3 regions of the Planococcus notacanthi genome follow, and region 2 is predicted to be linked to each of the others. Evidence: a T-box and tRNA genes for the amino acid it is inferred to sense, from the RefSeq annotation. Region 2 holds a T-box; the other regions hold tRNA genes.

Region 1 (10,117 bases), 620 kb from region 2:
CCCGACAACAGTGGAATACAGCAGAAACAGCTGAAAAAGCGATTCTCAATTAGAGAATCGCTTTTTCGCATAAATCTAATAAAACGGTTACATTCACATAGGTTTTCCCCCTTATGCGGCGTGAAGTCCCCCTTTTTAATGTAATAACTATCTGTTTAAAAGGGATTCGTTGCCTTGACGCTCTCAGAGGGGGGGAGTACAATAAATATGTCATATTCTTGTATCATGATGGTGTTGCGGCTTCAGGTGCTTTCGTCAATTTTTCGTTTGCTCTGGACGCTGCCAATCAATGTTTTGAGGGGGGTAAAATTTTGGATAACAATCGTGAATTTTTAATGCGCAGGCTGCACTCATTGTTGGGGATCATTCCTATCGGTTTATTCTTAACGCAGCACTTAATCGTCAACCATTTTGCAACTCAGGGTGTGGAGTCATTCAATAAAGCATCCGAATTTATGGCTAATCTTCCATTCGTCATTTTCCTGGAGATTTTTGTCATCTATTTACCAATCTTGTATCATGCGTTTTATGGCCTATACATAGCGTTTACTTCGAAGAACAATCCTGGCCATTATAGCTATTTGCGCAACATTCTGTTCGTTGCACAGCGCTATACAGGTGTCTTCCTTGTAGTCTTCATCGCTTGGCACGTATTTGAAACAAGATTCCAAGTTGCAATCGGAGCAGCTGCTGCAGCTGATTTCAACATGATGGAAAACATTTTAAGCAACCCGTTCATGCTGGCATTCTACATCGTCGGTGTCTTGGCTGCAGTCTTCCATTTATCAAACGGACTTTGGTCTTTCCTTGTTACATGGGGAATCACACAATCCGAAGCATCTCAACGAAATGCAACATATTTCACACTTCTAGTATTTATTGTATTATCGATCATTGGTATCAGAGCATTGTTTGCATTCGTTTAAGAATGTTTCAATCATTGGTGAACTAAAAGAGGAGTGAATACTAACATGGCGAAGGGCAAAATTACGATCGTCGGTGGCGGCCTAGCTGGCCTAATGGCAGCAATTAAAGTTGCAGAAGCAGGTTCTTCCGTCGATTTATTTTCAATCGTTCCCGTTAAACGGTCCCACTCAGTATGTGCGCAAGGCGGGATCAACGGAGCGGTTAATACAAAAGGTGAAGGGGATTCCCCGGATATTCACTTTGATGATACTGTATACGGAGGCGACTTCCTTGCGAATCAGCGTCCCGTAAAAGCAATGGCGGATGCAGCACCTGGAATTATCCGGATGTTTGACCGCATGGGCGTTATGTTCAACCGTACGCCGGAAGGCCTTTTGGACTTCCGCCGCTTTGGTGGAACGATGTACCACAGAACAGCATTTGCCGGTGCAACAACTGGCCAGCAATTGCTATACGCATTGGACGAGCAAGTTCGCCGCTACGAAGTGAGCGGACTGATCACGAAATACGAAGGCTGGGAATTCCTGGGTCTTGTTCTTGACGAGCAAGGCGTCGGCAAAGGGATCACAGCTCAAAATATGACGACTATGGAAATCAAATCGTTCCGTGCAGATGCTATCATCATGGCAACTGGCGGACCGGGGATCATTTTCGGGAAATCGACGAACTCTGTCATCAATACAGGTTCAGCGGCTTCTATCGTCTATCAGCAAGGTGCATACTACGCAAACGGCGAATTTATCCAAATTCACCCGACAGCGATTCCAGGAGACGATAAACTGCGCTTAATGTCAGAATCAGCTCGTGGGGAAGGCGGACGTATTTGGACATACAAGGACGGCAAGCCTTGGTATTTCCTTGAAGAAAAATATCCAGCTTACGGAAACCTGGTTCCACGTGATATTGCAACACGTGAAATCTTCGATGTCTGCGTCAACCAAAAACTCGGCATTAATGGCGAGAACATGGTCTACCTGGATCTTTCACACAAAGATCCTAAAGAGCTTGATATCAAACTAGGCGGCATCATTGAGATCTACGAGAAATTCACTGGTGATGACCCTCGCAAAGTACCAATGAAAATCTTCCCGGCTGTCCATTATTCAATGGGTGGATTATGGGTCGATGACCACCAAATGACAAGCATCCCTGGCGTTTTGGCAGCGGGTGAATGTGATTATTCTCAACACGGCGGTAACCGTCTAGGTGCGAACTCATTGCTTTCAGCGATTTACGGCGGTATGGTCGCAGGACCAAACGCTATTGAATATGTAAATGGCCTTGATGTGTTGGCAGAAGATCTTCCTTCGGCTATTTATGAAAAATACGAAGCAGAAGAGCAGCGCAAATGGGAAGAAATCCTTGCATTGAACGGCACAGAAAACGCTTATGTCCTCCACAAAGAGCTTGGCGAATGGATGACGGACAATGTAACAGTAGTACGCTACAATGATCGTTTGCAGAAGACGGATGAAAAACTCCAGGAACTGCTTGAACGTTTCAACCATATCAATATTACTGATACACAGCTTTGGAGCAACCAAGGCGCAATGTTTACACGCCAGTTGCGAAATATGCTACATTTAGCACGAGTGATCACAATCGGAGCGCTTAACCGTAACGAAAGCCGCGGAGCTCACTACAAACCGGAATTCCCGGATCGTAATGACGAAGAATTCCTTAAAACGACTATGGCTAAATTTAATGGCAATGATGCACCTATCTTCCACTATGAAGAAGTCGATACATCGTTGATTCCACCGCGCAAACGTGATTACTCAGCAAAAGCATAATCTAGAAGGGAGCTAATTTACCATGGGTGAAGCAGCAAAGACGGTTATATTTGAAATCGAACGCCGAAACTCTACGGATGAGAATTCGTATTGGGAAAAGTTCGAATTGCCATATAAAGCGAATATGAATGTCATCTCGGCATTGATGGAAATTCGCCGTAACCCTGTCAACATGGAAGGGAAGAAAACCACTCCTGTAAACTGGGACATGAACTGTCTGGAAGAGGTTTGTGGAGCATGTTCGATGGTCATCAATGGCAAAGCGCGTCAATCGTGTACTGCTTTAGTTGACCAATTGGAACAGCCAATCCGCCTTCAGCCGATGAAGACATTCCCTGTTGTCCGTGACCTTGTCATTGACCGCAGCCGGATGTTCGATTCGTTGAAGAAAGTTAAAGCATGGGTGCCGATTGATGGTACGCATGACCTTGGAGACGGACCACGTATGCCTGAGCGCAAGCGCCAATGGGCTTACGAATTGTCTAAATGTATGACTTGCGGCGTATGTCTTGAAGCATGCCCGAACGTCAACGATAAATCTGATTTCATCGGAGCTGCCCCACTTTCACAAGTTCGCTTGATGAACGCGCATCCAACTGGTTCTATGAACCGCGATGCACGTTTGAATGCGATTATGGGTGAAGGCGGACTTGCAAGCTGCGGTAACTCTCAAAACTGTGTGGAGTCTTGTCCAAAAGGAATTCCTTTGACAACTTCAATCGCAGCGTTGAACCGCGACACGACTGTTCAAATGTTCCGGAACTTCTTCGGAAGCGACAGAATGGTTGACTAGTATCCACTAAAACCCCGCTGCGGCGGGGTTTTTATTTTGTCCTGTTTAGAAAATGCCTGCTCTTTTCTCAAGTTTTTGATATACTAGGAAAATGAAGAAGTTGAGCCAGTGGAGGTTTTTTCGATGAAAGCAAATTATATTGAGAATTTCAATGAGTGGAGCCGGGAATTTTCCTTTTCCGCTCCGGTGCAAGTGCGGTTTTCTGAAACCGATATGTTCGGTCATGTGAACAATACGGTACCGATCGCTTATTTTGAATTTGCACGGATTGAATTCATGAAAGAGATGGGTTTGATGCAGCGCTGGTTGGAAGCTGGCAATGAATTATTTCCTGTCGTCGCGGATATGCAAGTGGATTTTGTGCAGCAAGTCTTTTTTGATGAAAAATTGAGTGTCTACGTCAAAATCGCGCGTGTCGGAACTTCTTCGGCAGATGTCCATTATTGGACGGTCAACGAAAAAGAGGAAACATGTTTCACTGGGAGAGGGACGATCGTCCAGATTTCGAAAAAGACTGGAAAAGGCCATCCTTGGTCCGAGCAAGACATCGAATTGCTGCGTGCCGAACAGTTGGCGACCGTTAAAAAATAAGTGAGTTCTTGCTATATCAATAAAAAACCTTCACTATAAGAAGAAGATGGTTTTTCAAGGAGTGGTAATTATTAATGAATGATGACAAGCAAGGCATCAGCCATGATTCAGAACGTATCGCATTCATGGAAAAGGAACTGCGTTACATTTCAGGGATCATTAAGCAAAAAGGCCGGGAGATTCTGAATTCCTATACGATTACACCACCTCAATTCGTTGCATTGCAATGGCTGTTTGAACATGGCGACATGACCATCGGCGATTTGTCGAACAAGATGTATTTAGCGTTCAGCACAACGACGGATCTGGTCGATCGCATGGAAAAGAACGAACTCGTTGTCCGTATCCGTGAAGAACAGGATCGCCGTGTCGTGCGGATCAAATTATTAAAAGAAGGCGAGCGGGTCATTGAAGAAGTGATTCAAAAGCGCCAGGAATATTTGAAAACGGTATTAGCGGATTTCACAGTAGACGAAGCGGAACAATTTGCAGCTTTGCTTGAGAAACTGCATACAAACATGAAATAGGATAGAGGCGATGACGTTGAATGCGCCAATCGGAGTAATTGATTCAGGAGTCGGTGGACTTACCGTCGCAAAGGAAATAATGAAACTATTGCCGAATGAGCAAATTTACTATATCGGTGATAATGCCAGGTGCCCTTATGGCCCGCGTCCGCTTTCGGAAGTACGGACCTATACGTGGCAAATGGCTAATGCATTGATGAAAAAGAATATAAAAATGCTGGTCATCGCTTGCAATACCGCAACAGCAGCAGCGCTGTATTCTCTTCAGAAACACTTGCCGATCCCTGTAATCGGTGTAATCTTTCCTGGAGCCAGAGCTGCAATCAAATCATCAACAACAAAAAACATTGCCGTTTTGGGCACTTTAGGGACAGTGCAAAGCGGAGCCTACGAGAAAGCAATCTTGTCTCTCGTTTCTGCTTCCCACGTCGTGCAGCTGGCATGCCCGCGTTTCGTTCCTTTGGTTGAAAGTGATGAATACGAAGGTGAATTCGCTCACCGCATTGTCCAGGATACGTTAGCGACAATTGCCCATGAAGAATTCGATACCGCCATTTTAGGCTGTACCCATTATCCGTTGCTGCAGGGCTTTATTGAAGAAGTTCTTGGTGATACGGTCCATGTGTTGTCTTCAGCAGAAGAGACAGCAAAGGATGTAGAACGTTACTTGAGCTATAAAGATCAATTCGCAGAATGGAAGCAGCCGCCGGTGCATCGTTTTTATACATCAGGCTCTACACAGATTTTCGGTTCCATCATCCAGAAATGGCTGGGGATTGAGGAACCGCTGATCCATTCGATTCGCTTTCCCAAAACCTGATGGCTTCCGGCTGTCAGGTTTTTGTTGTTGTCAGGGAAATATGGTAAGCTATTTGAGCATATATGAGGAGGATTTTTATGACACGCATAGATAATAGACAAACAAACGAACTGCGTCCCGTATCAGTGGACGTCGACTACTTGATTCATCCGGAAGGTTCGGTTCTGATTACTGTTGGACAGACAAAAGTCATTTGTACAGCGACGATTGAAGATAAAGTACCCGGTTTTTTACGCGGGCAAGGCAAAGGCTGGATTACTGCTGAGTACTCCATGTTGCCGCGCGCTACCAACAGCCGGAACCGCCGCGAAGCTTCAGCCGGCAAAATTGGCGGACGCACAATGGAGATCCAACGCCTAATTGGCCGTGCATTGCGTGCTGTAGTCGACCTGGAGAAGCTGGGTGAGCGTACTTTATGGATTGACTGCGACGTGATCCAGGCAGACGGTGGAACGCGCACAGCATCCATTACAGGCGCTTTTATCGCGATGACAATGGCCATCAGCAAATTAGAATTGCCGGCATTCCCGGTAACGGATTTTCTTGCAGCGACAAGTGTTGGCGTTTCTGCTGAAAATGGGCCGATCCTTGACTTGAATTACGTTGAAGATTCAAGTGCGGAAGTTGATATGAACTTGGTGATGACCGGTGCAGGCCATTTTGTGGAATTGCAGGGAACAGGCGAAGAATCCACTTTCACACGTGCCCAATTGAATGAGTTATTGGATCTTGGAGAAGTGGGAATCAGCCAATTGATTGCCATGCAGCGTGAGGCACTGGGTGAAATCGCTTTGCGTGTTGGTGAAAAGGTGCCGGCAGAACTATGAAAAAAATTGTAATCGCAACTCAAAACAAAGGCAAAGCCAAAGATTTCGAAACCATGCTGTCTCCACTCGGCTATGAAGTGCTGACTTTGCGGGACGTGGCAGAGGATATGGACGTGGAAGAAACAGGCGTGACATTTGAAGAAAATGCTATTTTGAAAGCTGAAGCTGTAGCGGATGCGCTTGGCATCCCGGTTATATCAGATGACAGTGGATTGGAAATTGACGCGTTGAACGGGGAACCGGGGGTCTACTCAGCGCGCTATGCAGGCCTCGCTAAGAGCGATGACGCAAATATCGACAAAGTGCTCGAGAAATTGAGTGGCGTGCCGGACAGCGAGCGTACAGCGCGTTTTCGGTGTGTGTTGGCTGTCGCAGCTCCTGGTCAGAAGACCGAAACCTTTTCGGGGTCATGCGAAGGAATGATCCTTCATGAGCGCCGAGGCAATCATGGTTTTGGCTACGATCCGATTTTCTTCGTGCCTGAACAGGATAAAGCAATGGCTGAACTTGAGCCTCATGAAAAAGCAGCGATCTCTCACAGAGGAAATGCTTTGCGCAAGTTGCAGGAAAGCCTGCCGACATGGATGAATAAACAAGAATAAATGCCTGTAAATTAATTTTAATGTTTTTTTAAAATAGCATTGACTTTTATTCAAATCATTTCTATAATTAAAATTGTCTTTCGTTAGAAAAGCGAAGCCGCCCGCATCAGCAGGCGCCACAGTCTGGACTCTAAGAAAGCTTTGGTCTCAGTAGCTCAGCTGGATAGAGCAACGCCCTTCTAAGGCGTCGGTCGGGGGTTCGAATCCCTCCTGGGACATTATAGGAATGTACATAGTACAACAAAGAAACCTCCTCATCGTTCATGGAACGGCGGGGAGGTTTCTTTGTGCATGCAACAGGTGATTTTTCATCTCTGAACTACCGGCTTCTATATGGCTTTTTATATTCGCTTTTGGCGTGAATTTTAAGGAGAGTGAAACTAAATCCTGCTTAAGACGTAATACTTATAAGGAGGTTTTTTTATGCCAGTATGTGAAAGATGCGGAACTCAATGGACTTGGAAGCAGTCGATCATGGCCTCATGGAAAATCCATGGCCCCATGCGCTGTCCGAATTGCAAGGACAGTCAATATGCAACACCAAAATCTCGGCAACGAATGACGCTGATCAATTGGATGATTCTTTTGCCTTTGCCATTTGCAATAATTTTGGATTTACCATTGATTTATACAGTCGGCATGATGATTGTACTGTTTGCGATTGGCCTGTCCCTGATTCCAAAATTTCTGGAACTGACCAGCGAACAGAAAGCTTTGTGGTGATGGGCAATCATTATTCCAACAATAAGGTTTTTATTTTCGCTCTAACGGGAATATGATATGATTATGAGATACAAAAGAGGTGGTAGGATGCGGAAGAAATATCGCGATTTAAAGCGCAAGGGGAATGTCATTGTTTTTCCGACGACCGTAACACGTTTGTTGTCTGAAGGAATGACCTATTTAAAAGAAGAAAAGTACGAAGATGCCCGTGACAGTCTATATCAAGTTTTGTCATATGAACCTGAACACGCAGCAGCCCTCGGCGGTTATGCCTATTGCCTCTATGAGCTTGGGGAATTCCAGGAAGCGCTAGAAGTGTGCCGTGAATTATTGAAGATCGGACCGATTCATTACCTGGAAACGATGGAATTATACATAAGTATTTTGATGCAAGTTCGCGAATTTGAAGAAGCGGAAAAAATGATTGAAGCTCTAATAGAAGAAAAAGTGTTGCCGGAAGAACGGCTGGAACAATTCCAGCAATTGCGTGACTTGAACGAACGCATTGCATCAAATGCGGCATCTGAAAAAGTGGATGCTTCGAAGTACGCCATCGATACATTTTTGGCGCTTCACCCTGCGGAACAAGAGCAATTGATTCTGGATTTGCCGACGACTTCCTATCAGGCTTTGAAGAAGAAGCTGATTGCGATCATCGAACATCCGGAAGCCGATCTCTTGACGAAGACATACATATTATTCATGCTGTTCCAGGAAAAGATCGATGCGGAAGTTTCCGTCCGAAAATTTCATTACCAAGGCACATTCAGCATCAATGAATTGCCGGATCCGGTGAACAACAGCCGAATCCGGAAAATCACCGCTATCATCGACAACGAGCTGGCGAAGGATCCGACTCGTCTAGAGATGGTCAAAGAACTGTTTGAACGGCATATTTATCTATTGTATCCGTTCATCTGGGATGACTATAATGAAGAAGACGTGGCGCAGGGGTATATGGATTACACAGAAGGGCTGTTCAGCGGAATGACTTCATTCAGTGAAGACGAAAAGCTGCTCGAGCTGATTCAGCAGGCCGAACTTTGGTTCGAAATGCGCAATGGGTAGAAATAGTTGAACCTGTCGGCATGTGTGCTATAATATTGAAGTTGTCAAAATTCGTATAAAACGTAAAATGACTTTGTAGAAAATGTTTGGAGGGCTTATAATATGTCAGCAAAATGGGAAAAACAAGAAGGTAACACAGGGGTTCTTACAGTTGAAGTTCCTGCAGAAGAAGTAAACGCCGGTCTTGATAAAGCGTTTAAGAAAGTTGTTAAAGAAATTAACGTACCAGGTTTCCGTAAAGGAAAAATGCCTCGTCAAATGTTCGAAAAACGTTTTGGCGTAGAATCACTTTACCAGGACGCTTTGGATTTCATCTTGCCTGACGCTTACGCGAATGCAGTTGAAGAAGCAGGAATCAACCCGGTTGACCGTCCTGAAATCGACATTGAAACAATCGAAAAAGGCCAGCCTCTTGTATTTACAGCGAAAGTGATTGTAAAACCAGAAGTTGAGCTTGGCGAATACAAAGGTCTTGAAGCATCGAAACCTGATACTGAAGTGACTGACGAAGACATCGAAAACCAGTTGAAAGAAAACCAGGAGCGTATGGCTGAGTTGACTGTTAAAGAAGACGAAGCAATCGTTGAAGGCGATACAGCTGTTATCGATTTCGAAGGATTTGTTGATGGAGAAGCTTTTGAAGGCGGCCAAGGAAATGATTATTCCCTTGAAATCGGATCAAACTCTTTCATCCCTGGATTTGAAGAGCAATTGGTAGGCGTTAAAGCTGGAGAAGAAAAAGACGTTGAAGTCACTTTCCCAGAAGAATACCACGCTGCTGAACTTGCAGGCAAAGCTGCAACATTCAAAGTGAAAGTAAACGAAGTTAAAGGCAAGGAACTTCCAGAGTTGAACGACGAGTTCGCTAAAGAAATCGACCCTGAAGTGGAAAGCCTTGAAGCGCTTCGCACGAAAATGAAAGAAAGCCTGATTGCTGAGAAGAAATCTGCTGCTGATGCAACGCTTCGCGACGAATTGGTTCAAAAAGCTGCTGAAAACGCAACAATCGATATTCCTCATGCAATGATCCACACAGAAATGGACCGTATGATGAGTGATTTCGAACAACGTTTGACTCAACAAGGCATGAACCTTGAATTATACTTCCAGTTCTCTGGGCAAGACGAAGCTGCACTTCGTGAGCAAATGCACGGTGATGCTGAAACACGCGTACGCGTTTCATTGACACTTGAAGCTATTGCTGAAGCTGAAAACATGCAAGTTACTTCAGAAGACATCGACAAAGAGCTTGAAAAAATGGCTGGTCAATTCAACATGGACATTGAACAGATCAAAACAGCTCTAGGTGGAACTGAAATGCTTGAGAACGATATCCGCATGCAGAACACAGTTGAGTTCCTAGTGGACAACGCTAAAATCGCTGAATAACACATAAGCAACATATAAAGAATTAGGAAACAAGGTGCGGAGACGCACCTTGTTTTC
Region 2 (10,117 bases):
AAACCATTCTCCATGGAATCAGTTTGGTTATTCCAAGCAACAAAATAAGCGTCATTATCGGGGCCAATGCCTGCGGCAAATCCACGCTTCTTAAAACTTTGGCGAAGCTGATCAAGCCAACTTCAGGGAAGATCACGCTGGATGGAAAATCCATCAGCAAAATCCCACCAAAGCAGTTGGCGAGGGTATTAGGGCTTCTGCCTCAATCTCCAATTGTTCCAGAAGGCATTTCTGTCGCCGATTTGGTTGGACGTGGAAGATTTCCCCATCAATCCCTATTCAGCGGATGGACAAAAAAAGATTACGAAGCGGTTGCTGAAGCGATGCGCATTATGGACATTACAGAGCTTGCCAACAGCAATATCGACGAACTGTCAGGTGGTCAACGGCAGCGTGTCTGGATTGCGATGGCCTTGGCGCAACAAACGGATATTTTGTTTTTGGATGAACCGACTACTTTTCTGGATATCACCTACCAAGTTGAAATTCTGGATTTGCTGACTGATCTGAACCGTAAGCACGGAACGACAATTGTCATGGTTCTCCATGATATTAACTTGTCAGCTCGATATGCAGACTACATATTCGGTCTCCGAAAAGGAAAACTGATTGTTGAAGGGCCACCTTCTGAGGTAATAACGAGTCCATTGGTCAAAGATATTTTCGGCCTCGACTGCGTCGTAATTGAAGATCCGGTCTCAGGTTCTCCTTTTGCAGTGCCAAGAGGGCGCTATCATACGGATCACGGACTTACACCGGTTCTGTGAAATTGCAGACTAAATTAAAAAACCCCTCGCATAAGCCACAATCAGGTGGCTTATGTGAGGGGTTTCTCTATTTAGATTTTCTATTTTAACCTCTGGTGAGTTCTTCTTTAATTTCAACTTCTTCTATGTACCAGCCGGAATACCTCGGGTTCAGTACCGCTATTGCATACAGGAAAGCGGTCACCAACATAGTCACCGCAAGCGCACCAATCGTCAGCTTTAGTGAAACTAGATCGGCCAGTAAACCAATACCTAAAATGAAAAAGATTTGAAATACACTTTGGATCAATTGGAAGATGCTTGTCACTCTCCCCATGACAGACACCGGTACATTGTTTTGATAAAAAGTCGCAATTCCCGCATTCAAAAAGACATTAAAGAATCCAAGTATGATAAAGCCGACAGTAACCGATGCAAAAGACCAGGAAAATGCGTATATGACATAGCCGAAAGTCATCATCAACAAACCGATGACAATCATATAACGGATAGAAACTTTATTCGAAAAGATGGACAGCAACAGCGCCCCGCTCACTGAACCGATGCCCGTGATGCTGATCAGGAGGCTGTACTCCACTTCCGTCAGACCAATCACCTGCTGGGTAAAGACAACTTCCTGGGCATCCATGGCAAAAGAAAACAACATCACCGCAAGAAAACCCAGGTAAATCGCAGATACATATTTTCTTTCAGCCATAAAAGCATAGACGACTGTAAAATCTCTTGCGACTTGAGCAAACGTCAGAGCAGGAATTTCTGTTGGTTCGATTTTTTCGGTTTCAGGCAACAGAGCAAGTAATAATGAGGCCAGCAGATAGAACACGGCCGTCAGCCACAAAGTGACCGAAATATTGGTTGTGAGGATAAGCGTTCCACCAATAGCTGGACCAATGATGAATGCACTCGATGAGCTGAATGACCGAAGCGAGTTAAATCGTTTTCTCTTATGCGGAGACACCAGCATGGTGATATAAGTCATTAAAGCGGGACCGAAAAAGGACTTGGCAACGCTGAGAACAACGAGAATCGCATACACCGCCAGAAGATTCGACGCTAAAGGAATTAAAGCGATAAATAACGCCCGTGCAATCAAAGTCACCAACACGATATGTTTCTTGCTTCGGTAATCGATAAAGCTTCCTGTCCAGAATTTCGTCACGATATTGGTCAATGGACCGATCACCCACAGCCCGGCCACAGCGGCTGCCGAACCGGTCATTTGGTATACGATGATGTTAATCGCTACCAGGTAGATGAAATCTCCCAGACTGGCGATGCCCAAAGAACCAAGCAGGATGGAAGGCGTTTTCCATTCGTTCAAATGCTGTTTCACCCCAGATCCCCCTTAACTTAGAACCATCCATACTAACTGACAGATTATTATATCTTCTCCGATGTATTCAAAGTATAGCATTATTATATTCCATAATAAGTAATAATTAGTCAAAAATTTCAGTTTGAATATGTTAAAGATCTGTGAATCTGACTATTTTCTATCCTGGTTTAGGCTTGCATGGTATCCAAAATTTCTTTACATTCTTTCAGGCGCTTTGATTCCAAGTAACCTTAATCCTTCCTTTAATACGATCGCCACGGACTGAACCAGGGCTAGTCTTCCTTCCAGTTCGATATCTTCGCTCAATATTTTCACGTGCGCATAATAGGTATTGAATTCCTGAGCCAACGAAATCAGGTATTTGGCAATTTGAGACGGCTCTGCATAATCAAAACTTTTGGAAATCACTTCTGGGAACGCCAGCAATCTTTTTATAATCGGCCAACTGTAAGGATCATTCAGTCCTGCCGGATTGAGCAGTGTAAGATCGATTGCAGACTTCGATAAAATGGAACGGGCTCTCGCATGGGTATACTGGACGTAAGGACCTGTAGCGCCTTCAAACTTCAGCATGTCCGAAAGGGAGAATTCTATATTGCTTTGGCGGTCATTTTTTAAATCATGGAAAATGATCGCCCCTACGCCCACCATTTTGGCTACTTCTTCTTTATCCGGCAACGCTGGATTTTTTTCTGCAATGTTATTTTCCGCAAGAGCGATCGCTTCTTTGATGACTTGTTCCAACAAAACCACGCAGCCTTTACGAGTCGACATCTTTTTGCCGTCTTTCGAGATAAAGCCGAACGGCACATGGACCATGTCTTTTGGCCATTCATATCCCATCTTTTCCAGCACCAAAAACAACTGCTTAAAATGAAGCGTTTGTTCTTGCCCCACGACGTAAAATGATTGATCAAATTGAAATTTTCTTTTTCTGAACAAAGCTGCCGCCAAATCGCGGATGCCGTATAACGTGGCGCCATCCGATTTTCTGATCAATAGGGGCGGCAGGCTGTAATCACTCAAATCAACGACATCCGCCCCTTCCGATTGGATCAGCAAATGTTTTTCTACCAGAAGCTCCACCACTTCATCCATCTTGTCGTTATAAAAAGCTTCTCCGTCATAGGAATCAAACTCAACATCCAATAGTTGATAGATTTTGGCGAATTCCTGGAGCGACTCATCACGGAACCATTTCCATAAGTGCTGGGCTTCTTCATTTCCATCTTCAAGTTTCTTGAACCACAGTCTGGCTTCGTTCGCCAACTCCGCATTCTTTTCAGCTTCATCGTGGAATTTTACATAAAGCTTCAGCAATTCACTGATGGGGGCCTCTTTCAATTGCTGCTCATTCCCCCACAATTTATAAGCGGTGATCAATTTGCCGAATTGTGTTCCCCAGTCGCCAAGATGGTTGATCCGAATGGTTTTATAGCCACATTTCTCAGAGATGTTCGCCAAAGAATTGCCGATAACTGTTGAACGCAGATGCCCCATGGAAAATGGCTTCGCAATATTGGGAGAAGAAAAGTCCAGTGTTACCGTCTTGGTTTGCCCAATCTCTGAAGACCCGTAGCCAGCATCTTTATGCAAAATTTCTTTCATGACCACTAAGCTGACGTCCGGTTTATTATAAAAACAATTTACATATGGCCCTTCCGCTACTACCTTTTCAAAATATGGGTGGGAAATTGCCTGTGCCAGCTCCTTCGCAATATTTACAGGCGACTTCTTCGCTGCTTTTGCCAATGTGAAGCAAGGAAAAGCCAGATCTCCTTGTGTGTCGAATTTCGGCTGTTCAATTAAATTCACGATTTCATCAAGCTCCACAAGCCCATTCAGCTCCAAAGCAATTTCCTCAGCATACGTTTGTTTTAATTCCATTCCATAGTCCTCCTCTTTTAACTAAAAATAAAAAAGCCCGTCTCTGTATGCATTCATACAGAGACGGGCTTTCCCGCGGTACCACTCTCATTGTCCATAATTAAACAGACCAACTTAAACATGATAACGGGTTTCACCAACATGCCCTACTGGAAGGTTCAGGCAGTTTCTCGGAAGTGCGGTTCATTGCAGCAGACACCACCAGGCTTTCACTGTCCCCGGCTCGCTGACGTATCCGTATGCAACTACTCTCTTCGTCACAGAATTTTTGTATAGTTTTGGAATATCATAGCTTACAATGCTTGCAGAGTCAAAATATTTTGAAAACAAAAGGTTTTTTTGTTCCTGTTGCCAAAAAAAGGTATGATTAAACAAATCTATTGTTTATTAACTTGTCAGAAACGAGGAGATGCCCATGACGAATCGATTCGAATTGAGTTTGAAAAACAAAGAAGTAAGAATGTGGATATATCCCGCTTTAACGAGCAGTAAGACTCCCGCTTTTATAAGCGGGAGATCCACTGACCGTAAAAGTCCGATTGGATCAACTAACAATCAGCGGGGGATGTAGAACCCCCCACTGATTGAAGTTTCTCTTTATATCATGATCCCTACAGCGATTATCGGATTTTCCATTCTGATTTTTGCAGACTATGCTTACCAATATCTTTCCTCATTGGTTCTTTTAAGTGCCTGGATTATTTATTATGCTTGGCGTTTTCAGTACAGAAAGAAAAAAACAGACTCAACTCACTGAGTCTGTTTTAGAACGGCTGGCTTTGAAAAAGCGACAAAGTGATGACGAATGCTGATGCAGTTCCTGCAGACAGCAAAGTTAACATCTTCGGCCACTGGATCTCTTTCGTCGGTTTTACCGCTTCTTTGGAAACCGCGATCCAGATGATTATGGACAACAAAGCAATGATTCCAAGTACTTCATTGGACATCTATAACACCTCCAGTATTTATTGGTTAAGTTTAACATAGTTGTTAGTCTTTTCAGTTTTTACATCGGCTTTTTTCTAATACTTTTAGGACGACTAAACCTAAAAGTCCGGCTATGGCAATTCCATACATGATCGTTTTATGGGTTTCCCCCCACGTACTCCATGCCGCTAGCAGAATTAAAACCAGCAATACAACGTAATACCCGTAAGTTAACATGCCTTTTATGTCCTTTCTTATGCGAACGGCAATATATATCTTCTCTTTATTTCTCAGGTGCTTGTCTAATTAAACTCCAAACCGATCCTATCAGAAAACACCCCACCACCAGCAGGCCAAAAGTCAGTGGGTTAAAGAAAATATGATTGGAAAAAATAGTGAATAAGGAAAAGTCTTTGGGGTTGTCAAAAGCATCTTTTGTCTCAACGATATAGATCCGAAAGTCTTTTGCTTTTTTCAATGTATAAGCAGAGGATACAGCCACATAAATGAAACTGATTGCAATTCCAGTCCAAATGCCTTTAGGACTGTACCACCTGCTGGTTGCTCTCATCGATAATTCAATCGTTCCATATAAGAAATACAAAATGAACGGCATGAGGAAAAATGGAATAACCAGAGTCGGGTTGCCATTTCCTCCTCCGAAATCATCATTTTTTACCGGTTCACCCAAACTATTCATGCCATAGAAACCAGCAAGCGTAAGGAATGCAGAAAGCCAATACAACAACATAAGCAATTTGTACATATTGTCCCTCCCTCACGAATGCACCATTTCAAGCTAGTTGGTTATATTCTCCATTTCATTGAAAACTCCTTCTTTTCCCTTATGCTTTAGCCATATACGCATAAAAAAAGAAGCCTTTTTAAAGCTCCTTTTCTGCCGATTTACCCAGTGATCAAAATGCGTTCCTGTGGGGTACCGCCGTTAAAGTCCCACCCGACTTCACTAAACTGTTTGCAGCAAAAAACAATAAAACAGGTGGAACTAAAGTGAACAGGGATAATACACCGGCCAGCGCAAGAAAAGCTGACGCAATCGAAGGATGGGTCGCCATCATCAGAAATCCGAACAAGCCTAGGAATACGGCAAAGACCAACATGTAAAAAGGATACATTAGGACGTCTTCTACAAAAATAACCATATTATCCGCAAATTCATCTGCGGAAACCGTGACTTCTCCTCTGCTCATATCCTGTTTTACTTTCGCATCGTTTTGAAACACTTCGATCAAGGTTTCGTGGACCCATTGATTCCTTTCCAATGAATTCAGGAATAATCCAGAGCCGGCCAATAGAGCAACCAATAAAAGAATAGATGATAAAACCAATTTTTGATTCAACTGCATAAAGCACCTCCTGAATTTTGGTAAATCTTTAATAATACCAGCATAACCGGCTTTACCATTTAAACCATCGGGCTCAGGGGTGCTTAAGACTAAGACTTTAGATGTAGAGTCAGACTGGCGCTTCAGCTTATCGAGTTTTGTCTGCTGCTTTACATTGAAAGAAGGAAAAGAAAGAGTAGTGTTGCAGTTCCCCTTCCCCTTCTCCCAATCCTTTTCTACTTTAACCAGCTATCCAGGAATTCGCTTTGATCCCCTTCAAAATACATTTCAAAAAATGCTTTAAACTCTTCGGTGCCGACTTGCTTGAATTGAAATTCTGCGTAATAGGCAGCGAGGAACTCCAGCGCTGTTTCATTTCCATCCAGGCTGTCAACATATTCTTTGAGCAACATTGGAACCTTGCCATAAATGGTTGAGTAATAGAATTCATCCTCAAATTTATCGAGCGGGATGTTCACATAAGTTTCTGTCGGATAGTAATCTTCAGCTGCGGCAGCGCTCCAAAATCCATATTCGTCATCGTCATAGCGTTCGCTGATGAAAAGGGAACTCGCAAATTCCGTCAATCCTTCGTCAAGCCACGCTTCCTGATACGGATCGTTCGTCACCAGGTAATAAAACCATTGATGGGCGATTTCATGTACCAAAACCGACTCCTGGGATTCCTCATCTGCGGCTACTTCTATGATGTTCGGGTATTCCATATAGCCGTCGTTCCCGATGATATCCAACTCACCAAAGGGATTATCGCCAATGTTTTCTTCAAAATATACATAAGCTTCAGCAGCCAATTCCGAGGTTTCCTCCAGCATGTTTGCCGAAACGGGCGTGAACACCCGCAGTTCAGTGTCGTTGGCTTGGACGGTTCGGGTTTCCCACCCATCCGGGTCCATGATTGCCAGGTAAAAATCTTTGATGTTTTGACCTTTCACCAGACCGTTCTGTGTTGCCTCAATTGGTCCATCTTCACCTGAACTGGCCACCAGGTATTCTTTGGGCAACTCGTAGCTGACGGTATAGTCGCCGTAATCCGTATCGTAGGATTCCCCTTTTGAATCATAATCGATAATGTCCCAGCCATCTTTGTAAATGCCGAGCATCGGATACCAATGGGCCAGGTAATAATTATCATCCACTTGGGATAATCGCATGCCGCCTTCCGGCAAAACCATCGCATACTCGACGGCCACTATTGCTTGGGAATCGGGCTCCAGCTTGTCTTCCAGTTCTACCATCAGTTCATTGTTGTCCAGTTTGTAGTCGGTTTCCACACCGTCAATGGAGACTGAAGACACTTCAATCTCAAGGTCTTCATCTTCGTAGTTCGCTGTTTCTTCCGAATTCATGGCATTCGGCACCAGATAAAAGCCGATTTCAGACCAGGAATCCAATGAATCATTCGTCACTTCAATTGTAGCTCCAACTTGAAAGCTCCCGTCTTCACTCATCTGAACATCTAACTCATAAACCGCATTTGTAGCATCTTGCTTCATATCTGCCCTTTCACTGCCGCATGCTTCGCAAAACACTGTCGCTTGAAGAATTAAAAACACGATAATCCCTATGGCTATAATAGCCGCCCCTAATTTGAACTTCATGGTCCATCTCCCATTTCTGCAACTAACTTGCAGTTCATAAACACCGATCTTCTGTGATTTTGACTTTCTTTTTTACCAGATTGCTCACTTCGGGATTCTCTTTCTATATATCAATCATCACTCCCCTTGCGCCCATTCATGCTTCCGGGCAATGAGAACATACAAGGAGTCAGCCGGAAAGAACTTATCGGTAATCCGCAACCCCGCGTCCTCTATTGCCTTTTCCATGCCGATCAACGAAATTCTCGGTGCTTTTTGCGCCGGCTGTATCTTAGGCTCAAGCTCAACGACGGCCAAATGGCCACCTGCTTTGAGCCACTCTTTCATCTTCATTAACGTTTCTGTCAAAGGATCAATTTCATGTAAAACTAATGATGCAATGACCACATCGATGGATTCTTTCGGTATTGAAAGCTCTCCTTCACCGCCTTGGATTGGCACAATATTAGTAAGCTCTTCTTTCGCGGCTTTTGTTTTGATCATTTCCAGCATACTCAAATCAGTATCTATTGCATAGACAACACCATCGACTTGTTTAGCTGCTGGAATCGTGAAATAGCCGGTGCCAGCACCAAAGTCTAAAACAGAGTCAGTGTTTTTCAATGGAATTCTTTTCAACAAGGTTTCGGGAGAAAATGCCTTTCTTCTTTCCGGGTGTTCCAGATAAGAGATTTTCCCGTGGTGATGGCCATGTGTTGTTCCCTGCGGCTCGCGGTGTTTATTCGGCATTTACACTTCTCCTCTCTTTAATTTTGAATCGTTTTCAAACTTTCCTTGTTTTTAAATTTTTCTTCAAGCAACTCTCCATTTACGCCAATGCCCGCCATACTGCCTTCTGCAGCAGCGATGATCAATTGGGATGGCCCATCCATCACCGTATCTCCACAAGCAAAGACTCCCTCAACATTGGTCCGTTGAAAACGATCGGCCTCCACTCCGCCTCGTTCATTCAACGCACAGCCGAGTGATGTCCCAAACCCAGAAGCCTGAACCCATTCAGATGCTACAAACCCACCTGTACGGAAAAGGCGTTCGCCATCCTCAAACTCAATGGCTTCCAACTTACCGTTTGTCCCACTCAATGAGCTGACCTTTTTCTCGTTGACTTTGATGCTGTTCTTTTCCAAAATCTCTTTATCCTCTATAGACAGGACCGTTTTTCCATTCGTACAGACAATCAAATCATCCGTCCAATTGGAAGCCACTTTGGCCATATGAAAAGAACCTGGGATTTCTGCAAGCACAACGAGCGGACGGTCTCTGAGCTCCCATCCATCACAAAATGGACAACTGAAAAGGCTCTTTCCATAAAATTCGTTCAAGCGGTCGATGGCCGGAAGAACTTCTTTAAAGCCCGTCGCTAAAATCACTTTTCGGGCTTTGAAGTGGTCGCCTTGCTCGGTTTCAATATGGAACAGCTCTTGTTCTTTTACTATGTTTTGCACCCGCTGTTTTTCAATTTGGATGTCTGGATAATTAGCCAGCTCATCTTGGGCAATCCGTTTCAATTCCTGTGGATTTATCCCGTCGCGCGTGATAAATCCGTGTGCTTCCGAAGTGACAGCATTCCTTGGTTTATTGTCATCAAACAAAACCGTTTTCTTTCTTGCCCTGCCCAAAACCAGTGAAGCATTTAATCCAGCAGGCCCTCCGCCGATTACTGCGCAATCCATTATCATTTCATCATCTTCCTTCTATATAAATTTAGTTGCCGGTGGTTTTTTCGGCTCCGCTTTCCATCTTCTTCACGATATCAATCAACAATTGGCTTTCAAGTTCAGATTTCATATTTTCTTCAGATTGTCGCATGACTTCTTCAATCAGGCAGCCTTCATTGTGATGAAGCGAGCAATTGAACAGCTTGCTGTCTCCTTCAATGGCAATGATGACATCCAGAAATGAAATTTCATTTGGAGACTTGGAAATTTTGTACCCGCCTTTGGCACCGGGAGTCGATTCAATCAGGCCAGCTTTAGTAAGCTTGGTTAATATTTTCGACAGATAAGTTGGCGACAGTTTTTGAAATTCCGCCAGTTCCTGAACACCTATCGTACTGTTTTGCGGCAATCGGATAAGATGGACCATCGTGTGCAAAGCATAGTTCGTCGCGTTTGAATATTTCATAATGACCTCCCATTTCTTTTACAGACATTACAGACTCTTTTTGTCTCTAATTAAATAAAATATAACACCACTGCAATACTGAGTCAATTTATATTAATCTTTATCCTCAAA
Region 3 (10,117 bases), on a different contig from region 2:
CTTGTCTGTCAATGCACTGACGCCCGGCAAGTCCTTGCCTTCCATAAACTCCAGTGAAGCGCCACCGCCTGTAGAAATGTGATCCATCTTATCAGCTACATGGAATTTCTCCACAGCTGCCGCAGAATCTCCGCCGCCGATGACTGTGTAGCCTGGTGTTTCAGCCATGGCCTGAGCTACTGATTTCGTTCCATTTTCAAAAGCCGGCATTTCGAACACGCCCATAGGCCCGTTCCAGATGATCAATTTCGAGTTTTTGATGACATCTGCATACAACGCCGCTGTTTCAGGTCCGATATCCAGACCCATCCAGTCTGCCGGTATTTCCTCGATTTTCACACTTTTCGTGTCTGCATCTTTGGAAAACTCGCTGGCAACTGTTGCATCAACCGGCAAATAAAATTTGACGCCTTTTTGTTTGGCTTTTTCGATAAAGGATTGTGCCAATTCCAATTTGTCTTCTTCCACTAAGGAGTTCCCGATTTCATATCCTTGAGCTTTGATGAAGGTATAGGAAAGTCCTCCGCCAATCAATAGATTGTCCACTTTATCCAATAGATGATCGATTACACCAATTTTATCTTTTACTTTTGCGCCACCGATGATGGCTGTAAATGGACGATCCGGTTCAGACAGCGCTTTGCCCAAAACTTCAAGCTCTTTTTCCAGCAGCAAGCCCGATACGGACGTCAAATAGCTGGCAATGCCTGCTGTTGAAGCATGTGCACGGTGCGCTGCACCAAAAGCATCATTGACGAATACGTCTGCCAGTGCAGCAAATGCTTTAGCGAGTTCTTCGTCATTCTTTTCTTCACCCGGATGGAACCGGACATTTTCAAGCAGGACGATATCGCCTTCTTGCATGGCTGAAATCTCCTGTTCAACTTTTTCGCCGATTGATTCGTCCAGGCTTTTTACTTCTTTATGTAACAATTCACCCAACCGGACGCCTGTTGCAGCAAGTCTCATATCTTCGTTGACTTCACCCTTAGGACGGCCAAGGTGACTGGCCAAAATCACTTTTGCGCCTTGCTCAACCAAGTATTCGATGGTTGGTACAGCTGCACGGATTCTTGTATCATCCGTCACTTTGCCATCTTCCATCGGCACGTTGAAATCGACACGGCAAAATACACGTTTTCCTTTCAAATCCAAATCTTTCATGGTCATTTTCTGCTGCATGAAAATACCTCCTATTTGTATTCAAAAAAATAAGGAGCGGGGTAAGTCCCCGCCCCTTTTACCCTCTTTTATTATAGAGGTTCATTGGTAATTAAGCTATGATTTTGGGATTACAATCCTTTTTTGTACATGTGCAATGCAAGGTCGATACAACGTCCTGAGTAGCCGGATTCGTTATCATACCAAGCAAGGACTTTGACCATGTTATCCCCGATGACCATAGTTGAAAGGCCATCGACAGTAGATGATGCAGTGTTGCCATTGTAGTCTCTAGAAACAAGTGGTAATTCGCTGTATTCCAGGAAACCTTTCAATTCGTTTTCAGATGCTTCTTTCAATGCATTGTTGACCTCTTCAACAGTTACATCTTTTTCAAGATGTGCAACCAAGTCGATCAATGAAACGTTTGGTGTCGGAACGCGGATTGCCATTCCATCAATTTTGCCTTCCAATTCAGGCAATACTTTAGCCACTGCAGTAGCTGCACCAGTAGTTGTTGGAATCATGGATTCAGCTGCTGCACGTGCACGGCGGAAATCTTTGTGCGGAGAATCCAATAGGATCTGGTCATTTGTGTATGAATGGATTGTTGTCATCATTGCATGCTTGATGCCGAAACGATCGTTCAACACTTTTGACATTCCAGCAAGGCCGTTTGTTGTACAAGATGCATTCGATACAACATCATGCTCTTCAGGGTTGTACGTTTCATGGTTAACACCCATAACAAGTGTCTTCATGCCGTTTTTGCCTGGTGCTGAAACAATAACTTTTTTCGCGCCGGCTTCGATGTGTTTTGAAGCAGAAGCTGTATCTGTGAAGAATCCAGTAGATTCAACAACGATATCTACGCCAAGCTCTCCCCATGGAAGGTTTGAAGGATCTTTTTCAGAGAATACGCGGATTGTTTTGCCGTTTACGACAATGTTATCGCCTTCTGCTGAAACTTCAGCATCCAATGTTCCGTGAATTGAATCATATTTTAGAAGGTGAGCCAGCATTTTTGCGTCAGTCAAGTCATTTACTGCTACAACTTCCACTTCTTCGTTTGCCATTGCCCCACGAAATACGATGCGTCCAATACGTCCAAATCCGTTAATTGCTAATTTTAAAGTCATTTACTATTCCTCCAATTTTTTAGTCAATTCAAGTATTTTTCGTGCTGCTCCTTCGTCAGTGATTAACACTGTCGGCGTCGGTGCATTGTTGAAATAAGATAAGATTGCCCTTGCCTTGGAACCTCCACCAGCAACTGCCAAAATTGTTGAAGCTTTTTGTACCTGCTCCAATTGAATCCCCGCTGTGCGGATCCGATAAACAATTTTTCCATCTTTGTCGAAATAATAGCCAAAAGCCTCACTGACTGCTCCGCCAGACCGTATCTTTTCTACTTCTTCCAAAGAAGAGTGCCGGCGTACCGCCATCTCTTCCGCATTGCCTATGCCATGGACCACTACATCCGTCTGATCATACAAGTCCATCATTTCCTTGATCACTGGCTCTTTCATCATCATTGCAAATGCTTCAGCGCTTAAGTGATCAGGCAAATAAAGAGTTTTGAACGAACCGCCTGTTTTTTCCGCAAAAGCGGCGGCAATGGTGTTTGCCTGATGAAGGACATCTTCTCCAAGCCCACCGCGGGCTGCAATAAATTGAAGCGTCCGATCCGGCTTGCCGATGGATAATTCTTTCGAGATGGCTGCCATCGTGCTGCCCCCGGTAACGGCTATTTTCTTACAGCGTCCGAATAATGCTTCCAAAAGCCGGGCAGCTTCTTTGCCAATATGGGATTTTACTGCTGGAATTTCATCACTGTCTTGTGGCAAAATCACCACTTTTGAAATTCCTAATATCGACTGCAGCTGAATTTCCATATCAGTCAGCCCGGACAGTTCACGCACGAAAACTTTCAGCTCTTCCAGTACTTCCAATCCTTGCGAAGTAACCGTCATGCCCGCCGTTTTCATTTCAATCAACTGCTGATTGCGCAGCAGATCGGTTTCTTTCCTAATTTCACGCTCTGTAGCTCCGGCAACTTCACTTAACGTTCGCCTGCCGATCGGTTGTTCCAAATTGATGGTCTGTAAAATCTGGTACCGTTTTTTCAGGAGTTCGGACATTTCTGGCATCAGCTTTTGCTGAGCAGCAGATAAAGCATCCATTTGTTCACTCCATTCCAGTTGGACGTTTTTTGTCCCATTGAATAATTTTGTGTCCCACTAAATTCATTCTACCGAATCTTTCTATCAATTGCAAACAAAAAGAAGCGTTAACTTTCTAACGCTTCCAATAAATCTACATAACCGATATTGCCGTACAGCAAAACCTTATTGTCTTTTTCCAAAACCGGAATCATCAGCATGTATTTTTCATGCAATTCATCATCACTTTCGATATCGATTTCTTTGTACGACAATGGAAAGTCTTCATTTACCAATTGAATCATCAACTTAGCTTCATCACAAAGTGGACAATTGGCGCGCGTATACAGGGTAAACATTGGATTCCTTCTTTCTCTAAAAGGCATTAGCTTATACTTTTAGAAGCCTCGCCCGGCACCGCCGCCTCCAGACATGCCGCCTCCGCCTCCACGGAAACCACCGCCGCCACCAAAACCGCCGCCAAAGCTTCCTGGGCCCATGTAAATTGTTCTGCCGCCTCTGCCCCGACGGCGACCACCGCCTTTGCCGCCGCCACCTCCGGTAATAAGGATGAGAATAGCCGAGACAATCAGAATGGTCATGAACGGAGGAAGTCCTTCCTGCTGCTGTTGGGAAGCAGCTGCCTGCGGTTCTACAGGTTCCCCGTTCCATTGATATTCAGCGGCTACTTCCTGATACAGGACTTCATACAAATTGATGACGCCTTCACTGTAATTGCCCTGGCTCAAATAAGGAATAGCGTATTCATCCAAAATCCGGCCGACTTTCCCATCCGGCAATGCGCCTTCCAGACCGTAACCGATTTCCACATAAATTTCCCGGTCATTCGGTTCATCCAGTGACAGAACTACCAGAATTCCGTTGTTTTCTTCTTCCGAACCGACGCCATAATGGCGGAACGCCTGATTGGCGTAACTTTCAATCGGTTCACCTTCAAGCGTGGGAATTACCAGTACCATGATCTGGGCACTAGTCGCATCTTCCAGACCACGACCTAATTGGCGCAGCTCCTCTTTTTGCTGTTCTGACAAAATACCGACTTCATCCTGAACGTAAATATCATTCGTCAATTCCGGAAAGTCAGCTGCAACACCTTGCCCGCTGACCATCAGCAGCAGGAAGCATAGGAGCGCTATTCTGCGTCTCATTGTTCATCCTCATCTGTTCCAAAATCGACTTCAGGTGCTTCGGATGCATCCGGATCTGCTTCGAAGTATTCTTTTTCATCAAATCCGAAAATACCAGCAATCATATTCCCCGGAAAACTTCTGGCTTTGCGGTTAAATTCTGATACTGTTCCGTTATAATCCTGACGGGCTACGGCGATCCGGTTTTCTGTCCCGGCCAATTCATCCGACAGCTGCTGGAAATTTTCGCTGGAGCGGATCTCCGGATAATTTTCCACTACTACGAGCAAACGGCTCAACGCCCCGCTCAATTCAGCATCCGCTTCCGCCTGTTCACTGACGCCTTCCGCACCGGCCAAGTTTGAACGGGCTTCCGTTACACTGTCAATGACATCCTGTTCCTGGTCAGCGAAGCCTTTCACCGTTTCCACCAGGTTCGGGATCAAATCCAGTCTGCGCTGCAGCTGGTTTTCAATTTGGGCGTAAGACTGGTTGACGTCCTCTTCAAGCTGGACAAATCCGTTGTAGCTTGGCACAAGAATGGCTGCCACAATGGCAATTAATGCAATTACAATAATAATAGGAATCAACAATTTCCTCAAATGCTCCACCTCTTTAACTAGTATGTATTAGTAATCATTTCCCTTACCACACGACTTTTTAAACGTTTCTTTTCGGAATAGGCCTGAAAAGAAGGAGTAGACAGATGCCAGCTGCGCCATTCCTTTAGAAGGCAATTTCTCTAAATTGAAAAATAAGACTCGCCCTCTAATCTATTCAGGCAGAATGAACTGGAAAATCCCTAGCATTTCAAATCATTTCATCTGGCCAACTTTCAACTTATCACATCACCATTAGTTAAAATTTCCGTTTTGCACCGCCGCCCCCACCAGAACCTCCTCCACCTCTGCGGGGTCTGCTGCCTCCAGAGCTTTTTCTGGCACTGCTGCTCCGTGATTGGCTTCTCAACCCGCCACTTCTGGATTTTTTGCCATTGCCTCTTCCTGCACCATCTCCAAATAAGGCCACAACAATCCAAATGCCAATGACGATGGCTATAATAACACGATGAAGCGGCCATTTTTCACGGGGCTCATAAGCAGGAACTTGGGATGCTCCAGTCTGGGGAGCTGCAGCTTCAGCATTTTGGCTATATTCTGCTGTCACTTCATGATAAAGCGCTGTATAGGTATTCCTAATGCCTTGGTCGAATTGATCTTTCTTCAAATACGGCACGGCGTAATCATCCAATATCCGCCCCACCTTAGCATCCGGCAAAACGCCTTCCAGACCGTAGCCCGTAGCGATATAGATTTCACGGTCGCCTGTCGAAACTACCATTAGAACACCGTTATTCTCATCTTCAGAACCAATTTCGTAATGGCGAAGAGCTTCTAAAGCATAACTTTCAATAGCCTCTCCTTCCAGCGAAGGAATGGCCATCACAGCAATCTGGGCAGTCGTCGCATCTTCTAAGTTTTTACCTAAAAGGCGCAATTCTTCTTCAGCTTCATCGGATAGAACACCAGAAATGTCCTGTACATAAATATCCTTGGTTAGTTCGGGGAAATCGATTGCGTTGACAGGAGCAGCCACCAGGAAGATCCCTAATGCACTCAAAAGGATAATTTTTTTCTTCATTTTTCATTATCCATTCCGAATTTGATGGCAAACACTTCAGAAACACCCGGATTTGCTTCAATATACTTTTCTCTATTCAAACCGAATCCACCTCTAATCCATAAAGTTACGCTTAGATTGGAAATCACTAATTTCTTCACCCAGCTTTCCTCTTTTCGATACTATGTAATAATATTTCGTTATAATTATGAATGTAAACTTTTTACATATCTTTCGTAGTATAGCTTATTTAACCGCTTAACAGAAGATTCCATCCATAAGCGAATTTTTGCATCTTTGCATATGGCAACAAAAAAAAGCCCGCATCGCCGATTAAACGGCAAAACGGACTTTCCTGTTTATTGATGCCCTCGGAGGGAATCGAACCCCCATCTCAAGAACCGGAATCTTACGTGTGATCCATTACACTACGAGGGCGTATTCGCTATTAGCGACTTTTCTATTATACAAAACCATTCCGACTTAATCAAGTCCATTTTTTTAATTCGTTAGATTTGACCTTCATTGACCATCATGTGTATGATAATAGTACAGCTGAGAGAACTTTCAGCATTGTTTGCACACCACTTAATCGAGGAGGAACTATTCTATGAACTTAATTCCTACAGTAATCGAACAAACAAGCCGAGGCGAACGTGCTTATGATATTTATTCACGTTTGTTGAAAGACCGTGTTATTATGCTGGGCAGCGGAATTGATGATAATGTTGCGAATTCAATCGTCGCGCAGCTTCTGTTCCTTGAAGCGGAAGATCCGGACAAAGACATTTCCATTTACATCAACAGCCCAGGCGGCAGCATCACAGCCGGTATGGCAATTTACGATACAATGCAGTTTATCCGTCCAGACGTACAGACAATTTGTATCGGTATGGCAGCTTCAATGGGCGCATTCCTATTGGCAGCTGGAACAAAAGGCAAACGCCTTGCATTGCCGAATGCCGAAGTCATGATTCACCAGCCTCTTGGTGGTGCTCAAGGCCAAGCGACTGAAATTGAAATTGCAGCGAAACGCATTCTTCATCTTCGCGAGAAATTGAACCAGATCTTGTCTGAACGCACAGGACAACCAATCGAAGTCATTTCCAAAGATACGGACCGCGATAACTTCATGACAGCAGAACGCGCGCTTGAATATGGCTTGATCGACCAAGTCATCACACGCAGCAAATTGCCTGAAAACCACAAAAAAGATATCTAAAATAAAAACCTCACAGCCCAATGGCTGTGAGGTTTTTATTTGCTCTAATCAGAGGTGATTAAGCTTCCTGCTCGATAATTCCAGAAAGCGACTGAACCGCTTTCTCCTCGTCCAAGCCGTCTGCTGAAATCGTGATGAGTGTGCCTTTGCTGATAGCTAAGCTCATGATTCCCATGATGCTTTTAGCGTTTACTTTTTTATTGTCTTTTTCCAAGTAGATATCCGCTGTGTATCTGTTCGCTTCTTGAACAAATAAAGCAGCCTGTCTTGCTTGAAGACCTGATTTCAATAATACTTTCACCTGTTTTTCAACCATACTTATCCTCCTCTAAAACTTCACTCTCTTATATATGAAAGAACAGCCGGCATTTAGCGGCCGATCATTTCTCCATTTCTCAACGATGCAGCGATTTCATCGATTTTCCGCAGCCGGTGATTGACACCTGACTTACTGACTGTTCCACCAGACACCATTTCACCCAACTCTTTCAAGGTGACGTCTTGATACTCTACCCGAAGTCGGGCAATTTCACGCAATCGTTCAGGCAATTGATCGATTCCAATTGCTTCATCGATAAAACGGATGTTCTCCACTTGACGCAATGCGGCGTCGATGGTTTTGTTCAAGTTTGCCGTTTCGCAATTTACTAAACGGTTCACGCTGTTGCGCATGTCCCGAATGATTCGGACATCTTCAAATTTCAATAAAGCGGAATGCGCGCCAGTGATGCTCAGAAAGTCCGATATTTTCTCCGCTTCTTTCAAGTACGTCACAAACCCTTTTTTCCGTTCGATCATTTTGCTGTTCAAATGGAATTCGTTCATTAGATCAACCAAAGAATCTGCATGGTCTTTATAAAGAGAGTAGATTTCCAAATGGTAGGAGGATGTTTCAGGATTGTTGACAGATCCGCCAGCCAAGAAGGCCCCCCGCAAGTAAGAGCGTTTGCAGCAGTTTTTTTCAATCAATGTTTTAACGATTTGGTGCTGGAATTGAAACCCTTCTGTCAATATCTCCAGGTCTTCCAGGATATGCTTGGCACCTTCCCGAATTCTGCAAATATAGATATTGTTCTTTTTTAAACGCATCTTTTTTCTGACGAGCAATTCGACAGGATACGGCTTGTAGAAACGTTTCAATAAGGTATAGATACGGCGGGCAATTGCCGCATTTTCAGTCTGGATATCCAGGCTTAATTGCCGATTGGAAAACGACAATGTGCCGTTCATCCGGATCATAGCGGAAAGTTCTGCCTTTCCACAACAATCATCCACTTCTATCTGTGTCATTTCTTTTTTTGTTTCCGATGCAAAAGACAAAATTCGTTCCCCCTTTCAAAGCACTAGAAGTAAAGCTGCTTTGAATCTTCACTGGCACGGCCCCCAGCATATTCAAATAACCATTCTGCCACTTTCATCGGCTCATGCCGCACTATTTCCCCAAAGATATTGGCGATGTCTTTTCGGTGGACTTCGAGGCCCATCTCTTTCAGCTTCTCTTCGTCATATTCCACCGGCCATGCTTTTTCTTTTTTGTAGCGTTCGGCAACAACCGGCGGCACTTGGACTTTATCTAGCAGAATCGCATCCAAAAATCTTTCGCCGACATGGTCATAAAGTGCCTGTACGTGGTCAGAGGCTGTATATTCATAGGTTTCGCCCGCTTGTGTCATTAAATTACAGATATAAATCTTCTTCGCTTTTGCCGCAAGAACTGCTTTTTTAATATCTTTCACGAGTAGATTCGGCAAAATACTGGTGTACAAAGAACCCGGTCCGACCACGATTACATCGGCGTTTTCAATGGCCGCTATCGCAGCAGGCAGTGCTTTTACATCACGGGGTTCGATGAACACCCGTTTAATCGGCTGCAAATATGCAGGAATCTTGGATTCGCCTTTGATGATCGTGCCGTCTTCCAACTCTGCATTGAGCGTTACAATTTGATTGGCCGCAGGCAAAACGGTGCCATTGACACTCAATACACGGCTCATTTCATGGACGGCATGAGAAAAATCACCGGTAATATCCGTCAAAGCCGCAAGCATCAAATTACCCAAGGAATGGCCATCCAAATCCAAGGAATGTTTGAAGCGGTACTGGAACATTTCCGCTACCAATGGTTCTGTATCCGATAATGCAGCCAGCACATTTCGGATATCTCCTGGTGGCGGGATGTCCAAGTCATTTCGCAAACGCCCTGAACTTCCCCCGTCATCTGCCACAGTAACGATAGCCGTCAAATCCAGCGGATACAGCTTCAATCCCCGCAAAAGTGTGGAAAGGCCAGTGCCACCGCCTAAAATAACAATGCGTTTCCGGTGTTGGTTGCGTTCCATGCACTCAATCCTTTCTTATTTTGACGTCTCTGTGGGTGATGATGACTTTATTGTTCTCAGCGAGAAGTTTTCCGTAGTACTCAGCCAAGGTCACAGAACGGTGCTGTCCGCCTGTACAGCCAAATGCAATGACCAATTGGGCTTTTCCTTCATTTTTGTATTGCGGAATCATAAACTGCAGAAGATCCGTCAATTTCTCGATTAGCGTCTGTGTTTCCTGCCATTTCAGCACGTAGCTGGAAACCCGTTCATCCAATCCCGACAAAGGATTCAACTCTTCAATATAGTAAGGATTCGGCAAAAAGCGGACATCGAAGACCAGGTCGGCATCGATCGGCATGCCGTGCTTAAACCCGAAAGACATCACATTCACTGTGAACACATTGCTGGTCTTAGAAGAAAAGTCCGCGATGATTTTCTCCTTCAGCTCACGTGGCGACATATTGGATGTATTGTATTTAAACT

What was found. A T-box is a leader RNA that pairs with one kind of tRNA and senses whether it is charged. The one in region 2 lies ahead of argS (arginine--tRNA ligase), so its partner is inferred to be a tRNA-Arg.
Region 1: it has a tRNA-Arg gene. The T-box ahead of argS (arginine--tRNA ligase) is inferred to sense a tRNA for this amino acid. The anticodon was not compared.
Region 3: it has a tRNA-Arg gene. The T-box ahead of argS (arginine--tRNA ligase) is inferred to sense a tRNA for this amino acid. The anticodon was not compared.

Annotation. Positions count from the first base shown of each region.
Region 1 covers NZ_JASDCQ010000001.1:1,350,155-1,360,271, reverse strand. Annotated here, with positions in the region: gene QMA01_RS06665 (succinate dehydrogenase cytochrome b558 subunit) at 312-926, shown strand; gene sdhA (succinate dehydrogenase flavoprotein subunit) at 972-2,720, shown strand; gene sdhB (succinate dehydrogenase iron-sulfur subunit) at 2,743-3,513, shown strand; gene QMA01_RS06650 (acyl-CoA thioesterase) at 3,637-4,104, shown strand; gene QMA01_RS06645 (MarR family winged helix-turn-helix transcriptional regulator) at 4,179-4,631, shown strand; gene racE (glutamate racemase) at 4,648-5,451, shown strand; gene rph (ribonuclease PH) at 5,529-6,278, shown strand; gene QMA01_RS06630 (XTP/dITP diphosphatase) at 6,275-6,880, shown strand; tRNA gene QMA01_RS06625 (tRNA-Arg) at 7,025-7,098, shown strand; gene QMA01_RS06620 (TIGR04104 family putative zinc finger protein) at 7,304-7,603, shown strand; gene QMA01_RS06615 (tetratricopeptide repeat protein) at 7,691-8,671, shown strand; gene tig (trigger factor) at 8,774-10,060, shown strand.
Region 2 covers NZ_JASDCQ010000001.1:734,104-744,220, reverse strand. Annotated here, with positions in the region: gene QMA01_RS03515 (ABC transporter ATP-binding protein) at 1-767, shown strand, start outside; gene QMA01_RS03510 (MFS transporter) at 853-2,100, opposite strand; gene argS (arginine--tRNA ligase) at 2,299-3,990, opposite strand; T-box leader at 4,047-4,260, opposite strand; gene QMA01_RS03500 (hypothetical protein) at 4,755-4,937, opposite strand; gene QMA01_RS03495 (hypothetical protein) at 5,201-5,683, opposite strand; gene QMA01_RS03490 (hypothetical protein) at 5,835-6,284, opposite strand; gene QMA01_RS03485 (M1 family metallopeptidase) at 6,500-7,882, opposite strand; gene QMA01_RS03480 (class I SAM-dependent methyltransferase) at 8,000-8,611, opposite strand; gene QMA01_RS03475 (NAD(P)/FAD-dependent oxidoreductase) at 8,629-9,561, opposite strand; gene QMA01_RS03470 (Rrf2 family transcriptional regulator) at 9,587-10,006, opposite strand.
Region 3 covers NZ_JASDCQ010000005.1:100,147-110,263, reverse strand. Annotated here, with positions in the region: gene QMA01_RS15955 (phosphoglycerate kinase) at 1-1,182, opposite strand, end outside; gene gap (type I glyceraldehyde-3-phosphate dehydrogenase) at 1,293-2,300, opposite strand; gene QMA01_RS15945 (sugar-binding transcriptional regulator) at 2,304-3,344, opposite strand; gene QMA01_RS15940 (glutaredoxin family protein) at 3,452-3,682, opposite strand; gene QMA01_RS15935 (TPM domain-containing protein) at 3,722-4,492, opposite strand; gene QMA01_RS15930 (LemA family protein) at 4,489-5,073, opposite strand; gene QMA01_RS15925 (TPM domain-containing protein) at 5,330-6,112, opposite strand; gene QMA01_RS15920 (hypothetical protein) at 6,109-6,252, opposite strand; tRNA gene QMA01_RS15915 (tRNA-Arg) at 6,458-6,529, opposite strand; gene clpP (ATP-dependent Clp endopeptidase proteolytic subunit ClpP) at 6,702-7,313, shown strand; gene QMA01_RS15905 (HPr family phosphocarrier protein) at 7,372-7,629, opposite strand; gene whiA (DNA-binding protein WhiA) at 7,683-8,633, opposite strand; gene QMA01_RS15895 (gluconeogenesis factor YvcK family protein) at 8,657-9,652, opposite strand; gene rapZ (RNase adapter RapZ) at 9,657-10,117, opposite strand, start outside.